4 regions of the Pseudoalteromonas sp. Of7M-16 genome follow, and region 2 is predicted to be linked to each of the others. Evidence: predicted binding sites of a transcription regulator. Region 2 holds the regulator's gene; each other region holds the start of a gene.
What was found. Region 2 encodes LexA, which represses DNA repair genes until DNA is damaged. Its sites were predicted from a motif close to TACTGTATNNNNATACAGTA; they were not measured.
Positions count from the first base shown of each region.

Region 1 (4,400 bases), on a different contig from region 2:
TTATTTGGTCATCTACAAGAAGCACCATTTGAATTGAATTCTTATATTTCACACAGTGAAAGAAACACAGAACTACTGTCTAAACTGCAAGCTATTGTAGAGTTCGTTACCTGTAAAACCGGAGTAGATTGGTTTGGCATCTACCAAACGAGATTGGTAGACGGTGAAAATCAGCTCTTGAAGTTGGCCTATAACGGTGCGCCAAGTCGCCCTCTCTTTCCCATTAATGAACAATTTGCAGCGACTTCGAACAACATTCAAACTGTATTGTCAGAACAATCCCGTATTATCAATGATATTCCCGAATATATTGCAACGGGCGGTGAGTATTATACCTGTGACCCGAAAGTGCAAGCTGAGGTTTGTATTCCATTGTTAAACGACAGTTTTGAGTGTGTCGGGATCATTGATGCAGAGGCTTTTAGTAAAGACTTTTTTACTCCTGACAATTTATCTGTACTGGTTGCGGCTTGCATGAAAATAACACACTACCTTCCTGAGTGAGAGGGCTCGTGTTCTCGTTAAATTGTGTTAGTATTATGGCAACTATAACCCCCACGATTACTACGTATTATCGAGTTGAATACTTAGAGAAATGAAGGTGAGCTTGAATGCGCTTGAGCGAATTTTTGCGGCCTTGTGTTTTTGCGTACTAGTTTTAATAGGAAAAAAATACACATGTTTTCAGAACTAAAACCACTTCCTACAGACCCAATTTTGGGCCTAATGGCAGCTTATAAGCAAGACGATAACCCTAAAAAAATTGATTTAGGCGTTGGTGTATATAAAGATGAGCAAGGTGCTACTCCGGTTTTAAAAGCGGTTAAAAAAGCAGAAGCATTTCGTTTAGAAAACGAAACCACAAAATCGTACATTGGGTTAGCTGGTAACTTAGACTTTTGCGCTAAGATGGAAGAGTTGTTATTAAGCAATAGTCACACTACATTACTTGCCAACCGAGTGCGTACGGCGCAGACGCCAGGTGGCACAGGCTCTTTGCGCGTAGCTGCTGAATTCATTAAGCGTTGTAATAAAGATGCGACGGTTTGGGTGACGACACCAACTTGGGCAAACCATATTAGCCTATTTGAAGCTGCTGGCTTGACAGTAAAAGAGTACCCTTACTACGACTACGAGAATAAAGGGCTACTTTTTGACGAGATGATTGATACGCTGAAGCAAGTGCCAAAGGGTGACGTTGTTTTAGTTCATGCATGTTGCCACAATCCAAGTGGTATGGATCTGAATGCCGAACAGTGGCAGATTTTTGCGGACCTTGCTAAAGAGGTTGGCTTTACTCCACTTGTAGACATTGCTTATCAAGGTTTTGGTACCAGCCTAGACGAAGATGCTAATGGTCTACGTTTGCTAGCTCAAACAGTAGAAGAGATGATCATTTGTTCTTCATGCTCTAAAAACTTTGGTCTTTACCGTGAGCGTATTGGTGCATGTTCTGTTATCTCTAAAGATGCAGCGAATGCGGATGTTGCAAACTCAGTTCTATTAAGCGTAGTACGCAGCATCTATTCTATGCCACCGGCACATGGTGCCGACATTGTAAATACTATCCTTTCAAGTGATGAGTTAACACAAGAGTGGCATCAAGAGCTTGCTGAAATGCGTGATCGTATTAACGGTTTACGTAGCCTTGTAAAAGATAGCTTAGCGCAGAGAAATACTGGACATGATTTCTCATTCATTGAGCGCCAGCACGGTATGTTCTCATTCTTAGGTATTAATAAAGAGCAAATTAACCGCCTACGTGAGGAATATTCAATCTATATCGTGGGTTCTAGCCGTGTAAATGTGGCGGGTATTAGCCAAAGCAATATTGATTATTTTGCTGATGCAGTTGCTGCTGTTTTAAAATAATCGCTACGTCGGTTATATAAAACTAAAACGCCGAACTATATTAATAGTGCGGCGTTTTTGCGTTTTTGGAACGAATAAGTCAGTAAAGGTAATTTAAGAACCAAGTAATATTTATGCTTGCTTTATAGCAGTGACCTTATCCTCGGCGACTTCGTCAGTAACTTCTTCGGCTTTCTTGGACGCTTTTTTATTGTCTTTCTCTGCTGATGGTTTACTGCCTTTGAGTACAGAAATAAAATCGTCTTTATACTTTGCCATTTCTAGAGCCAGTGATTCAACTTGTTGCTCGCTAAGTGGTACATCTACCTTATCTAGCATTGCTTCAAGCGCTTCTGCAACATCCAGCATTTTATCGTAGGCATCAGCCTCTTTTTTGCTAGTAAATGTCATTCGCTCTACTCCGTTTCTTTCAACCACATACTTTACTATAACAGCCATGATGACCCTCCATAAAACACTGTTTTTTTATACAGTAAACTGTATTTGCTATTAATGCAACTTAAAGGCACTTCATTAGACGATCCATATGAAAAAAACACAATGAAAATATTAGTAAGCATTTTACAAAAGTAATCGTTAAATCTTATGGTTAGATAGCTTATTTAGTTTTTTAAGCAGTGTTAGACTCATAAACTTTTAAGGAAAATTAAATGCGAAGACATACATGGATTCTTGGACTGATAGTAGCAGTATTTTTGTTGAGTAATTTGGTTCAGGCGCAAGATGTAAACCCGCCTGAACAAGCGCCACTGGTTGTAAATGTGAACACAGCGCAAGTAAATGAGCTGATCCAGCTACCTGGGATTGGTGAGGCAAAAGCGCAGGCAATTGTGATCTCTAGGGAGCAAAATGGTAGATTTGTGGATGTGCAGGAATTAGAGAGAGTGAAAGGGATAGGAAAGGGCCTAATTGAAAAGTTAAAAGCTCACGTGGTATTTGAGTAAGCCAGAGTCTCGCAGAGCCTATGTTTGGCTCTGCTTAAACTGTTCAAGCGCTTGGTCTATATTTTTCAACGCAAACTGTATTTCGATTGGCGCAGTGAGCAATGGATAAGCAAGGCCCGCAACAAGTAGCACAGGTAACAATGCCCACCCTTCAAAATATGCCAATGCCATAAAAAGGGGTGTTAACAATATCAGCTTACATACTGCCAAAAATACCTTACTTTTCGCCGATAGCATTGACAGTGCAATTGCTTGGACTTTTTGCTTGTCTCGTAGCGACAGGGTTGAAAGCTTGGAAACCTGACTCAGTCTAAAAATCATATCTATCTCAAATCTACTTCTTAAAAATAATCAATGGCGCAAAGATTAAAAAGCTAATCGAATACACTGCAAAGACCACAGCCATCCAGCCGGGCATTGATAAACCAGCAAACGACCAGTCTATACTAGAACAGCTGCCAGTCACAGCGAAAAACGATGGGATCCATTCGTGCAATGGAACTGGGAAGTCTGGTTCAAAAGCACACGTAAAGGCAAAAGGATCTGTTGTGGTTTGCATAGAAAGGTGTTCACGTGCAAGCAACCAACCCCAAATTGAGGCTATGCCCCATCCAGCTGTAGCGATGAGTCGGACGATATAGATACCTTTACCACATAGGCCAATTAGTGCGGCAATTAATACACCTAACATAGCAGTACGTTGGTAGATACACATCACGCAAGGCTCTAAACCCATGGCATACTGAAAATATAGTGCGACAACTTCGAAAATAAGTGCACTTATAAACAATAGCGCCCAAGCGTTGGTAGAGCGAGAAAAGCTCGCAAGTCTTTCAATCATGTATATCTCCTTTTTTGGCCGCTATTATGGCGATGTAGTACGAAGGCATCAAGACCTTTACATTTACGACAAGCCACAAAGAGGCAATTATGTTCTGGCCTATTTACCTTGGTGCGTATAATTCGTATTGCAAACAGTGTATTAGTCACTTGATTTACAGTTAAGTTCCCTTTTTACTTCTTGCTCAGTTGTTCAATGTGAGAGCGTGCGGGTCTACATTCTACCCGACAATCCCGTCATGGTACTGAGTTTAAATTGAGTGCCAAACTGAATTTAATCGGAGCTAGATTAAAAATGTAATCAATTGATGTTAACTATATAGATCAGGTGCGAATTAAACATGCGGGATAAATGCACAGATTGAAGTCGGGCGTAAAGGCTTTATGGTAAGTGGTGTGTTTATTTAGATGAAAGGAATTGGATTAGTCGACCCTTTTTAAATGCGCAATAGTTAATAACCTGAACATCAATTTGCAGTTGCGCTTGTTACTTTATATCCATCTGGTACAATCAGTAGATTAACGAGTTGCAGTATCATGCTCCGCCTGCTTTCGAGAGTCGCTTGCGTTGAATGTATCTAGCCTTAGGTTGTAAATTAAGTGGTGCTAAATGAGAATTTTTAAAGCCAAGAGCCCAGCGGGATTCGCTGAGGAATATATAGTTGAATCGATTTGGAATGGAGAGTTTCCACCTGGGTCTATTTTACCGGCTGAGCGTGAACTATCAGAGCTAATCGGTGTGAC
Region 1 is NZ_JAKRFY010000008.1:74,847-79,246, reverse strand. Features, by position in the region: gene MHN81_RS10090 (hypothetical protein) at 1-504, shown strand, start outside; gene MHN81_RS10085 (amino acid aminotransferase) at 679-1,872, shown strand; gene MHN81_RS10080 (YebG family protein) at 1,984-2,310, opposite strand; gene MHN81_RS10075 (ComEA family DNA-binding protein) at 2,523-2,816, shown strand; gene MHN81_RS10070 (hypothetical protein) at 2,835-3,137, opposite strand; gene dsbB (disulfide bond formation protein DsbB) at 3,151-3,657, opposite strand; gene fadR (fatty acid metabolism transcriptional regulator FadR) at 4,267-4,400, shown strand, end outside.
Region 1: a site for LexA is predicted at 2,328-2,347, ahead of MHN81_RS10080 (YebG family protein). Genes of this name have one in related genera too.

Region 2 (4,400 bases):
ACATTGATTATCGTATTGGCTATATCTTCGACTGATTCAAAGTTGCCACTTGGCTCTAGTGCCAATGTTTCATCATTAATATAAATAGAGCCACCGGGGTTGACGATATTTCGTGACGCTAATTGATCTTTAAGTTGACTGGGCGAAATACCTAAGGCTCCTAGCCTCGCATTTTCAAATTCAATAAAGACCCGTTGCTCTTGGTTACCGTATATCTCAACCTTTGCAGCTTCCGGTAAGCGAAGTAATGTGTCTCTGACCTGCTCAGCAACATCCTCCATCTCACGATAACTATACCCTTCAGCTGTCAGGCCGATCACAATGCCAAAGACATCACCAAACTCATCGTTGACGATAGGCGTTTGTGCATCACTGGGAAGATCTTGCTCAATACTTTGTATTTTACGTCGCAGGTTGTCCCAGATAGGCCGCATATTCTTGTAGCTTTCTTTAATATTGACGCTAACAATGGACACCCCTGTTTTCGAGGTACTGCTGACAAAATCCAGTTCAGGAATTTGCTGAACTACCTTTTCGATTTGATCTGTAACTAGTTCCTCTACACGCTGTGGGCTCGCACCAGGAAAGTAAGTAATAACTTGCGCTGTTCTAATAATAAAACCGGGATCATAGTCTTTTGGCATTTTATTGAATGACACAATGCCAAAAAACAATAGCGCAGCGATCAATACCCAGGTAGTACGGTTATTTTCTAAAGCAAGTCTGGTTATATTCACTGTGCCTCCTTGTTAAACTTTACAAGTTGACCTTCACTTACTTTACTCATGCCCGCTGTAACAATGTACTCACCTTCTGCCACACCACTGAGCACTGGAAACCCTAATGTTGAAACATCACCAATCACAATAGATTTCTTTTTAATCTCACCTTTGCCAGCACCAGCAGGCTCAACTGTCCATACATAATTTCCAGATGCGTCTTTGAGTACAGTATTTATTGGCAGGTATAATCCACTCTTGTTGACATCTGCACCTTTAGCTAAAACTTTGGCTGTCATTCCTGGTAAAATGTTATAGTTTTCAGGGCGAGTCATGCTCAAGGTAACTTCATATGCTTTAGTGACTTCATCGGCTTGAGTGCTTACTTCAACAAAATCCAGCGGGAAAGTCTTATCTGGTATTCCAGAAAACTCGGCTATGATATGTTTTGGTGCGTCTTTAGATACTTTTATCATCAAACTTTCAGGCACGTTAACCTTAAGTGTGACATGTTTTATATCCTGTAACGTCGCAACAACCTGCTTAGCCTGTACTTCTTCAAAGCGCTCTATATAAGTTCTAGCAACCACCCCAGAAAATGACGCTTTCAAATTCGTATAAGACAAGTTATTTTTTGCGTTTGCTAGTTTGCTTTTTGCACTTGTAAAATGAGATTGCAGCTGATCATAGTCCGATTGCGAAATTGTGCCGGACTTGATCAACTGTTTCGCTCGACTGAAATCCGCCTGCGCTTTATTATAGTTAGCTTGAGCGTCATCTAGTGAAAGCTGATAATCTGTTGTATCCAGCTTTGCAATTACATCGCCTAATTGGATTTCTTCACCTTGCTTTACCAATAACTCGGTAACTTCACCTGATACTTTAAAAGATAGATCTGCGGATGAAGCTGCATCTACAACTGCGGGAAACTCAACTAAAGGACCGTCTACCTGAGAAGAAAGCAGCATTGTCCTTACGGGACGAAGTTGTTCAGATTGCTGCTGCTCTGGCTGCTGGTCTGAACAACCGATTAATGCAAGACAAATTGACGCCATTGCACATAGCTGCTTGCTTTTTATTGTCTTCATGAAAGCTCCTTTAATTCTATTTAACATCGCGATGTTTTGTCATCGCCGTAACAAAGTTATTTATCCACACATCTAGCACTTCTTTAACCGCTGCTACATTCTCTGTGCCATCTGCTTTTAAAACGGTATCTAGCTCTTTGTGTGCTGTCATCATCACTACGGGTTGAGGGTTATTACCAAGATAAAAAGCAGACTCCAAAGACACATGTGTCAATGCCTCAGTTTGCTCAGTTGCAGCAAGGTAGGCCGTCTTTCCTGCATTATAGACTAAGCGAATCGGGACAAAGTCTCTCACTTGCAATGCAACAGGTTCAAACTGAACATCTGTAAATGCCCCTTCTATCATCAACACTCGCTCATTCAGATTAAGCGGCTTTTCTGTCACCACCTGAAAATGGGGAGCTAGTTTTTTTACCATTTGCGATTGCATATAGTGGCTTAACTTAGCAACATGTAGCGGGTTTATATTCAAAAACTCGGAATCTTGAACATTTATCCATACTTCAAACTGAGGAATATACAATACTTCAACCTGACTGAGCGCTGTTTGATCAAACGTACTGTTTACATAAAGTTCTGTATCTTCATATTCTTCGGAAGGGGCCAAAGAATCATAGCTCGGTAAAAAGCCTGAACGCGTATTTTGTGAAGTAGATGCACATGCGGAAACAAGACATGTAAATGTAAAAATTAGTACAATACGAAACCAAGTCATAAGTCGCTCCATAATCAATTCATTTCCAGTGGTTGTAGCACAATCAAAAGAGATACTTTGATCTCATTTGAAATCAAATGTAACTTACAAAAACAATTATAGTTTTAGGCACCACAAACTAAGACGAATAGCTCTGACCGCGAATAACTAAATAAGTGCAAAATTATCTTCAATCACTCGCGTATACGAACTAGTTTGGTAGCTAAGTTATAAAATCGTAATTAAGTATATGATATGAAGTTAGAGCTAAAAAGATCAGCAGTAAATTAAGATGAGAAAAATTGAAAGAATCGAGCTGGAGGACACGTCTCCAGCCATGAAAAAGTAACGTCAAAGAGCTATCGAAATGAAAAGCTATTTACAGATTGCCACGGATAACCCCTACCGCTAAACCTTCGATATTAAACACTTCCTGCTCAAGATCGACTTCGATTGGCGAAAAGTCCTCGTTTTCTGCATGTAAGAATACTTTTTTCCCTACTTTTTCAAAACGCTTCACAGTCACATCCTCTTCAACACGGGCGACTACCACCTGACCGTTGTTTGCGACTTGAGTGCGATGAACCGCTAACAAATCGCCGTCCATGATACCGATATTTTTCATACTCATACCGTTAACACGGAGCAAATAATCGGCTGAAGGTTGAAACATGCCTGGGTCAACTTTGCAGTGATTTTCGATATGCTCCTGCGCTAAAATAGGCTCGCCAGCGGCTACACGCCCAACCAGAGGTAAGCCTAATTGCTCCGGCTCATCAGCTTCAGCTAAGCGAATTCCTCTGCTGGCGCCTGGTACCATTTCTATAACGCCTTTTTTGGCAAGTGCTTTCAAATGCTCTTCTGCCGCATTTGCACTGCGAAAACCGAGAGACTCCGCTATTTCCGCTCGCGTTGGCGGCATACCTGTGTCTTTGATAAAAACTTTGATGAGTTCAAAAACTTGTTCTTGTCGTTTAGTCAATGGTCGCATATAACTGGTTTTCCATACAGTGCATTTACTGTGAGTATATACAGTTAAAATTAAATCGCAATGCTAATCGTTGAATACTTAGACAAATTATAAAAACAGCAAAGTGATGAGTGTTAAATAGAGTCGCAACGGTGGTAGGTTCATGGCCCATTTAATAAATCAAAGCGGCAAATAGTTCTCCTTCTTGAGCTTTCTAAACAACACTTCGCCGAAGGCCTTCAGCCCCAACTCAACTTATAAAAGGCAATGTATCTGGTTCACTTAAGTCTCGTTCTTTGTCCGGCTTTATTCATATTATTTTCTTTATTAAAAAGGTTAAGGCCTTTAGCTTTGAATTAACGAGGTTGGTTCAACAGAAGTAGTTTCTTCTATCCAGAAACTTTTAATTATTAATGAACTAAAAATCCATCATGGCTGAATAAAAGGGAAGTAATAACACTATTTTTAAATGAAAATTTTGATGAGGGTATTCGATACTTTAGTTATTGAACAGGAAATAGAGCTACTTTACGTAGCTCTATTCAGTTTGTTAGCAAGCCGTAGTAGTATATGTTCCTGGGCAAGTTCTTGTACCTGTACATTCCCAAGTTTTAAATAAACCGCCAGCAACTTGTGGTGTCATCTCCGCAGGGACGTTGGCTTTATCATGGCTAATCACTTTGATGTTTTTCTTCTTTAATTTTAATAACATTTTTATCTCCTTATTAACTACAACCAACCTAACAGCATTTATTATCACTTTCAACATAATGAATAATATTATTTTTAATTTTTATAATTGCGTTAATTTCAATATATCAAAAAGAAATTAAAAAATATTTATTAATAAAAGAACTAAAATTTTGGATAAAAAACGCTATTTCTAAAACCCACTTTTCATCATCCAAATTAACATCGAACAAAGCACC
Region 2 is NZ_JAKRFY010000046.1:19,363-23,762, forward strand. Features, by position in the region: gene MHN81_RS27550 (efflux RND transporter permease subunit) at 1-737, opposite strand, end outside; gene MHN81_RS27555 (efflux RND transporter periplasmic adaptor subunit) at 734-1,807, opposite strand; gene MHN81_RS27560 (DUF3313 family protein) at 1,824-2,522, opposite strand; gene lexA (transcriptional repressor LexA) at 2,881-3,492, opposite strand; gene MHN81_RS27570 (hypothetical protein) at 4,022-4,183, opposite strand.

Region 3 (4,400 bases), on a different contig from region 2:
TTGTCGAACCTTTTCCTGTGCCACTTGTGCTGTTTTTTGTGCGTATTCAAGCTGTGCTTCAGAGGACAAACCTTTTGCTCGCAAGTCTGTAACTCTTTGGTACTCGCTTATTGCCTCTTCGGAGGCTGCCTGCGCAGCGCTTAAGGTTGCCTTTTTCTCTAGAACTTGAGTACTTAATTTAGGAGAGTATAGCCGTGCGATGAGGTCTCCTTGATTGACAAGTTGACCCTCCTTTACAGCAATCCATTCGACGCGACCGCTATTGAATAGCGCCATGTCGTACCCCCTATTACTTTGCACTTTTCCATAAAACACTTTGCTTGGTGATGGCACTTGTATTGCGCTGACCGTTGGCTGAACAGAAGGGCTAGATTCATCCTCATTAGTTGCTTGTGGGGCTTGACTACACCCTGTTACAGCTAATAACGCGCAGAAAAAGGCTGGGCCATATTTCGACAAAGTAGGCTTAAAATACATAGACATACCCCAACAGTAGTTGGAATGTGCCAGATTTATCGATAAGTGGGGAGTCCTTGATTGTTGTATCAAATGACATGTAGCTAACATCAGCTTTAATCATATGATTTTGTCCGAAAAACCAATCACTGTTGATCCCGATTTCTAGGTTGGTAGCGCTGTCAACTTCGTAAAATGAGCGGTTGGCAGTAGCCTCTGACTGTTTTACACCATAGTAATAATCAGTTAGGTCCTTACTTGCAAAATTGGCTGCAATGTAAGGCTTGATTTGACCCTTATTGAATCTGAAGGGTACGCCATAAGTTAATGTAGCCTCGTATCCTTTATGAGTGCTGCTTGCATCCTGTGTGTATTTTATCGCAAATTCACCAAAGTCAGTGTCAAACTCAGCTTCGAGACCTAAATCGAAGCTCATGTCTCTGTCTTCCATGCCCTTAAATAGATCACTGTCATCTTGTTCGTAACCATCTAGTCGCATCATGCCAATCGCCGAAATCTCAAATGATTCGTTACGATAAAAAGTATAGGATGCATAAGGCCCGAGTAGCCTGAAGTCACCGTATTCAATCGCAATTGCAGGAACGAACTGAGTTTCGTTGCCGACATCCTTATACCCTTCATCTTGGGTGATAAGCGCGCCACCTAAGCCAATCTTTAGTTCACTATCTTCTTCTGATTGAGCTTGGTAACTCACTGCGATTGTTAGCGCTAGCAAAAATTTGGAAAGTTTCATATATAGTCCTTAAAAGTTTTGTCTTGGTGACGTTTTGTTTTAAAAGTTGTCTCTACAAGGCAAACAATAATTCAGGAAACTTTCTCGAAACTTACAAAGTGGTAATTTATTAGCCTATTACGGAGTTACTTATATTGATGGGTTGATACAGGCATTTTTGAAGTTTGCTCAAAAAAGGGAGAAGTTTTCTAGCATTGAGCTTAATAATTGAAAATGACAATGGGGCAAATATACCATTGTCATTAGGTTTTGATGTATACGAGACTTAATATTCTACAGACATGGGAGGTAACTGGAGGAGGCTATCATCAGTGCCCTCTAAAGCACTAAAGTTTATGTTTTCAATGATATTTGCGTTTAAATATTCGGACAGTGAGATCCCCTGACGAGTTGCATCTTGAAAACTCCCATATCGATTTGTTTGGACCGCAAAATTCATGGACCAGATCGCGTGAGTTGCTCGTTTATATGATGCTCCTTGTTGAAAAGTTGCGTGTTGCCAAGGGATTTCCCACTGAACTTTAGTTTGGTATTGGTTTGTGAAAGCGTTTTTGCTGTGTGTAAGAGTAAAGAAGTTTGACAGGAATGCTTTTGCATTAGAGCGATCTTTACCTAAACCAAATAGGTCATTATCAAGCCATACTTCAAAGTCTGTTGGAAGTACCTTATTTATACTGGTTAGGTCCTCGCGAAACTTAAGCTCATTGATGTATGCGTTAACTGTAAACTCACCTTTAAAAGGCAGTGCAAACTGCAAAGGACCGTCTTTGTCAAAGTTAGGGTAGTTGAGGTAACTATAGTCGCAGCGAATACTATCGTGGTTCATACAGTATTTTATTACGCCATCTAAAAGCCCATATTCATTCCCTTTTAAATCGATTGGTTGCTGAACTACAAGGCTGTAATCTTGGTTATCAGTTACGCTTTCCAGTAGCTCTAATAGTGCCTGTTTATTGTATCTGAGTGAGTTTAGGCGGTAGCCTGGTATTGAGTCCATGGAAATTAAAGAAATTTCAATGAAATCCGAGTGCTGAACTTTCTCAAGGGCTTCGGAAAGTGGGATGGTTGCTTTTAACGTTGTCTGGCTATGTGTTCTTGGAAATGTTTCGTTGTAAGCGAGAAGCCCTACCGGTGAAGCTTCAATGTCAAAGTACAAGTACTGAAGACCTTTTGGGGCCGCTACAGTTGCTGACAAATGAGGTTCACCATTTATTTCTTCGATATTAAACCCTAAAAACCTAGTCTCAGGGGCGCTATCTGCTACTTGGCCTGTTATAGCTTCATCTTCCCAAGCGTGGTTTTCGTTATGGCTGCGTGCCTCAAAAGGGGCTGATAATACACTGTTTGAACTGATGGCTACGGACATTAAAAACAGACACTTTATTAATTTCATTATCTTTTCCTTAGTTAATTCGTTGATAAAGGTCCACATTACAAACTGCCTTTATGGCTTTGCGTGGAATAAGTGGTGATGGGTTTTCTAAACTTCTGATTTGTATTGCTTTATAATTTCACATATCAATATCTTTGAATGTATAGGCCTTTTTTGTGACCCCTCTTTGACCCCTCAATAATGGGGTCATTAAAGGTAGTTAAAATCTTAAACTAAAGCACTAAGCATTTTCGGTTGCTAACTTACTATTTGAGCAACTACTTTTCAATTATGAATATAAAATTTTAATTAACTGTTAAATGTAACTATTAAACTTGATCCTTAAAGCTCTCCCAACCTATACTGTATATGTATACAGTATAGGTTGACGTATGAAAGTAATACCAATTAAGGCACAAGCTGGGATCACAGGATTTGAATCTCCCGCGGCCGAATACAGAGAACTAGGACTGTCTTTAGATCAATTATTAGTGCGACACCCAAATGCAACGTTTATCGGACTAGCGTCAGGCGACTCAATGCAAGGTGTTGGGATTTTTGACGGCGATCTACTTGTTGTAGATAGAGCTGTCCAGCCGCAGCAGAACGATGTGATAGTTGCGAATTTTAATAATGAGTTTGTATGTAAACTTATAGATATGGAGAACAGGCTATTACGCTCTGCATCTCCCATATATTCTCCAGTCCGAATTAGTGATTGCGATAATTTCCAATTAGAGGGTGTTGTCATTGGTTCAGTGCGTATGCACCGTTCAAATTCGGAATTGACTAAATGTATGCACTAGTAGATGCGACATCGTTTTATGCGTCTGCGGAGAAAGTATTCGATCCAAGCATACGCAAAAAGCCCGTTGTTGTTTTATCGAATAATGATGGGTGTATTGTGGCTGCATCGCCAGAGGCCCGGCGTTTAGGCGTTCCAAAGTTTGAGCCATACTTTAAATTCAAAGATGCACTTGTAAAGCACGGTGTAGTGATCAAATCATCTAATTATGAGCTCTATGCTGACCTGTCAGACAAGATGATGAACGTCATTAATCAATTTAGCGACAACCACTATATCTACTCTATCGATGAGTCATTCCTAAAGTTTGACGGGTATTCTGACGTTGTTTCATCTTGGTATGACTATGGTCATTTGATACGCCGTTCCGTTTGGCGAAATACTAAATTGCCCGTAGGAGTTGGCTTTGGCCTAACCCCAACGCTTGCAAAAGCAGCAAATCACGCAGCTAAAAAGTTTCCAGATGCAACAGGTGTTGCAGTAATCGATAACGAGCAAAATCGCAGACAGATACTTTCTAAAATTAGCGTAGGCGATGTTTGGGGAATTGGCCGCAGACTAACAAAGAAGCTTCAGCTATTCGGCATCGAAACGGCGCTAGATTTAGCAAAGCAAAACCCACGACTGATGCGCCAACAATTCAGCGTTGTGCTCGAGCGTACTATCGCAGAGTTAAATGGTGAGGAATGTCTATCTTGGAGCGAGGTAAAGCAACGAAAGAAGGAGGTCTATAGTACCCGAAGCTTTGGTGAGCGCGTTACTGACCCAATTTCCCTTAAAGCTTCGCTCGCTTCACACTGCTCTATCGTTACCAAAAAGCTACGCAAGCAAAAATCACTGGCAAAACGCATTGTGATATTTGCCCATAGTTCACCACACGAAAATGACTATTTCAAAAAGTCATTTATTAAAGAGCTTCCCGTATCAAGTAATGATGCTACGGTGTTTGCCAATGCTGTTGAGAGCATATTTAGTCAATTATATAAACCGGGTGTACGGTACTACAAAGCTGG
Region 3 is NZ_JAKRFY010000013.1:69,017-73,416, reverse strand. Features, by position in the region: gene MHN81_RS14525 (efflux RND transporter periplasmic adaptor subunit) at 1-477, opposite strand, end outside; gene MHN81_RS14520 (MipA/OmpV family protein) at 467-1,210, opposite strand; gene MHN81_RS14515 (hypothetical protein) at 1,476-2,603, opposite strand; gene umuD (translesion error-prone DNA polymerase V autoproteolytic subunit) at 2,975-3,388, shown strand; gene MHN81_RS14505 (Y-family DNA polymerase) at 3,376-4,400, shown strand, end outside.
Region 3: a site for LexA is predicted at 2,944-2,963, ahead of umuD (translesion error-prone DNA polymerase V autoproteolytic subunit). Genes of this name have one in related genera too.

Region 4 (4,400 bases), on a different contig from region 2:
CTAGCGGCGTTTCGTCTAGCGCTTTTGCGGCTTCTTGGCCTTTTAACTGTAGGTAGGGTTCTAGCTTTTGAATTAAATCAGGTGTTAAGCCCATTAAGCAATCAATTGAACGCTGACCAAGGTCAAAGCCACACGCGATAGTAACACCGCTTTTTGAGTTTTCAGGATCAGGCACGTAACCTGCTAATTTGTTGCCTTCTAGCTCTTGAATGAATGATAGGTTGATTGGCATGTTAATTGGTCCTCACTAGATGATATGAGGACCATATTTACGCTAGATTAAAGCGCGGTTAAGCGTCTTGTAGCAGTTTGAGGATTTTCTTTTGCGTTGCTTCATCAATGTGCTTGTCTAACTTCAATGTCACAGCACCACTTTTCGCCACTTTTACCGATGCGCCTTTTTTAAGTGGTTTGTCATCCCACACGCTTTTGCTTGATGTTTTTTCTTGTACTGGCTTATCCGACTTAAACATAGCCAATAGCTTTGTTTCTAACTGCTTTGTTGCCAGTTTTAAATCGTCTTTGCTGGTATCTTCATTTACAGTGATACGTAGACCATCACGGATCGCTTTATCTAACTGACCTCTAAATGCTTGCTCAGCTTCTTTGTATAGCTTTAAGCAATCACGTAAGAACCTGTGACTAATCGCACCAAGCGAAGGAAATAGGCTGTATAGGTCATCCGGTAGCTTTTCAGCAAAGCTCATTGCTTCTGACACGCGGCCTGTGCTCACTTCAAATAACTCAGCTAGCTTTTCTTGGTTTAGCTTTTCTTGGCTGTTGCGCTTCATTTCAAGCATGGAAAAGCCAAGATCTATAATGCTCGGCTCTTCATACGTATCAGCGATAGACGTTAGCGACTTTCTATCTGAGTGAGATACTTGGTCTGCTGGTGCAACAAGAATAACAAATACGCCATTTTCTGTAAGCTGAACACATTTACGTCTACGCATACCGGCTAAGACTTCGATTCGTCCGTCTTGGTGTTCAACACCATACGCATGAACAGAATTTCTGCCTTGCTCTCTAATTTCTGGCAATATGTCCATGACAGAGCCAATTGTAATGTGTTGTTCTGAGCGCTTGTTAGTTGGCGATTTAAAAGTTTTCTCTGCAATTTCAGCGCTTGGTATTTCTACCGTTCTGAATGTTACTTCCTTGCCAGATTTCAAAGTCATTTTTGATTGCTGGCCTTGGATCGCGGCTAAAGCATTAGCTTTAACTTTGCCGCGATTTTTATTTTGGTATGGATTATAGATTGTCATTGTTAACTGCTCACATCAGAAATGTATAACATTAATTCTCTTGCACAGGCATTGAGCTGCAATTGCGCTTTATCAAGTTGCTTGTTTGGTACAACCTTGTCTGATTTCTTAAAATCAAACACAGTGCATTCTTGCTGTACTGCTTTTTCAAACGCGGTACTTCTAGGAATAACGTTATTTAGTAAATCACTGCCAAGAGTCTCTTTCATCTTATCTAAGATGTGTTTGTCTCGGTTGTACTCTTCTTCATAGTTAGTTGCTAGCACCTTCCACCAGCCGATATTTTCACCTTTACTTGGTAGGCTTTCAAAGGTGCTAGGAAGTGCTTTAATGAATTTTTGCGTTGACTCCCAATCCAGTGCATGAGCCATACAAGGGATCAACATGCCTGTTGCTGCTTCAAATGCAGACCACACAAGCGGATTCATAGTTGGTGCTGTGTCGATAAAAATAAAGTCAAAGTCATCTTTCACAACATCAATGATTTTGGTTTTTAGTAGGCTCAAGCTTTCCATGTCTGTATCACCGCCGTTTTGTGCTTTTTCTAGCACTTTTAACCATGCAGCACTATTAAAGCGCTCATCTTCAGGAAAGGCCGGAAGAATAGACAGATTAGGTATATGCGTTTCAACCAATGAGTTGTTTACGATGTCTTTATGAGAAAGTCCGTTCTTTCTCAATGCATTATAGATGCTGTCCGGCTCTTCATCACCCAACATAATATCTACGGCTGTTAAGATGGTTGCATCATTTTCAACGTCAATGTTTGCATGTTTGGCTTGCGAGCCTTGCGGATCTAAATCAATGAGCAATACACGCTTTCTGTTTATTAGCTCTAAAGATACTGCTGTTGCGATAGATACAGAGGTGGTTGTTTTACCAGTGCCACCTTTAAGGTTAGAGATAACTGTAACCACACAGTCGCTAAACTTGTCTCTCCATGCAGGCGTACCGCGCTTTTCCATCAGTGTATGAATATGATAAAGCGTGTATTTATACTGGTTTGAGATTTTTAAAACTTCTGGTAATTCGCCGCTTTCGCGCAACTCATTTACAAAATCTTTAAATGCTACGTGATTCATTCCAAGTAGCTCAGCAACTTCTGAGGCTGGCTTAGAGTGATTTAAAATTAAGTTTGAAATTTCCTCTTTTGACTTGGCTTGCTCAGCCAGCAATTGATAGTTGTTAACTTCATTTTCAATCTTTTGAATTGTTTTAGCTAAAGATTCTGTAATCATGACCAAATCCTAAAAATTATCCTTTAAGTTATTTTTAAGTTCTATAGTGAAATTTTGGCGCAGAACTTAAATTTTCATTTAGTTTATGTTTTTAGTTTTGGTTATGCAATTAAAGATTGAAAATAATTGAAGATTTTTTATCCACAGATTTTGTGAGTAAGCTGTGACCCTTCTATATACATACAAAGAAAGGTGAAACTGTAATTTTTAAAGTTTATACTGTATATAAATACAGTTTTTAAGGGTTTTACCAATGAACTCAAATGGTATTTCTTATTCAGAATGCACTTTAACGCTAGATCAGATAATTGCACCGGACCGACACAGTATCTTCTTTGGTCGTGTATCAGGTGACTCGATGAATGAGCTAGGCATTTTTGATGGTGATCTACTTGTGGTAGACCGTGGAGTCGAACCAAAGGACCAAGACGTTATTGTGGCAAATCTGAATGGCGAGTTTGTCTGTAAGATATTGGATATAGAAAACAGAATGCTTGTATCTGCCAATCCTAGCTATAAACCAGTTTATATTAACGAGTGTGATGTATTTAGCTTTGAAGGTGTTGTAACCAGTTCAGTGAGAGTATTTAGATCTAGGTCCGGTATTCGCTCAAAACTACGCTAAACCAATAATCACCTCCTTGCAATGCCCATATAACTAAATGAACTATTAAACACAATACAAATTACTAAATGTAACTTGCAATTTCACTTGGTTTGCGCTAATGGGGAATCGTGATATAATGGAATTATAAACTAAACGAAATGAGGAATTTTTAGAGAGAAGATAAATAAATTAAGAATATAAAAACTGACTTTTAATAGAGTAAATCACCGAATGAGCACTAGGACTCAATCGGCAACTTGAACAAATATGATGAACATATTCGCAGATTAGACACCTCCGATTATATTCATCAGCTTCAAATTGTCAATGTTTGACCCTGTGCCATTCAGCATATAATTACATTTATAATAGGAGGCCGAATGGCTACAATCCTAGCGTCTTTGTGCGCTTTCATCACACTTATTATTACGCTGCTTGCTAACTTTTTACCGCTGCTTATCGCTATTACTGCAATGCTAACTCCAATTATCGCCTTCTACTTGCTCCGCTTGAGAGTGAAACTTGAGAAACTTAAAATCAAAGATACAAACCTCTCTATTGAAGAGAAAAGGCTATCTATTGAATTAAAAAAGATTGAATTAGCTGAGAAAAGGGATTAATCAGGGTAGAACCTAAATGGCGGCTTCTTGTCGCCTTTATTTACGGTCCAAACGGTGATATTTAATCTGTTTGCTTCAATGGTTTTCTTAATTCGCTTCAGGTAGCGGCTTTTTGTGCGATCATTCACTATTAATACTATGCCTGCTTTTCTGTTGGTCATTGACGCATAATAAAGAGACTGTCCAATGGCTTCAGCCCATTTCTTGCTCCAATCATACTCAATAGCATAAGCGGTGTTCAGGCAATCAATGCGCGCTCTATCCGGTAGCGTGTGCTCAATCTAGCCTCTGCAATGGTATTCAACGTAATCCTGTTCCTTCCATACTTTATCGTCTAGCGTTGGTTTTGTGCCTGCGCCAGTTGTAGCTATGGCTGAAGTGCATAGAAATGCAAGAGGTAATAGAGAGGTGCTGAGCTTCATGTTTAGTCCTTTGCGTTGCTTGGCTGAAAACTATAAAGCTCTGAATTGATGTTGTCTAGGTAAGGCGGAATACTCCGCCTTGTACTTAGGCCGCTTGTTGCTGGTGGTGTTTAATATAGCGTGTCACTATCTCTTTGTTTTCGTCTAAATCCATGCCTTCTTGCTCAGCCTGTAAAATAAGCTCACTAAATGGCACAGGACCAAGATTAAACAATCGACCTGAACGGTAGTCATCTAAAAAGTTATTA
Region 4 is NZ_JAKRFY010000030.1:33,291-37,690, forward strand. Features, by position in the region: gene MHN81_RS23415 (pesticin C-terminus-like muramidase) at 1-232, opposite strand, end outside; gene MHN81_RS23420 (hypothetical protein) at 291-1,265, opposite strand; gene MHN81_RS23425 (ParA family protein) at 1,268-2,503, opposite strand; gene MHN81_RS23430 (S24 family peptidase) at 2,757-3,128, shown strand; gene MHN81_RS23435 (hypothetical protein) at 3,491-3,730, shown strand; gene MHN81_RS23440 (hypothetical protein) at 4,012-4,152, opposite strand; gene MHN81_RS23445 (hypothetical protein) at 4,238-4,400, opposite strand, start outside.
Region 4: a site for LexA is predicted at 2,721-2,740, ahead of MHN81_RS23430 (S24 family peptidase). Genes of this name have one in related genera too.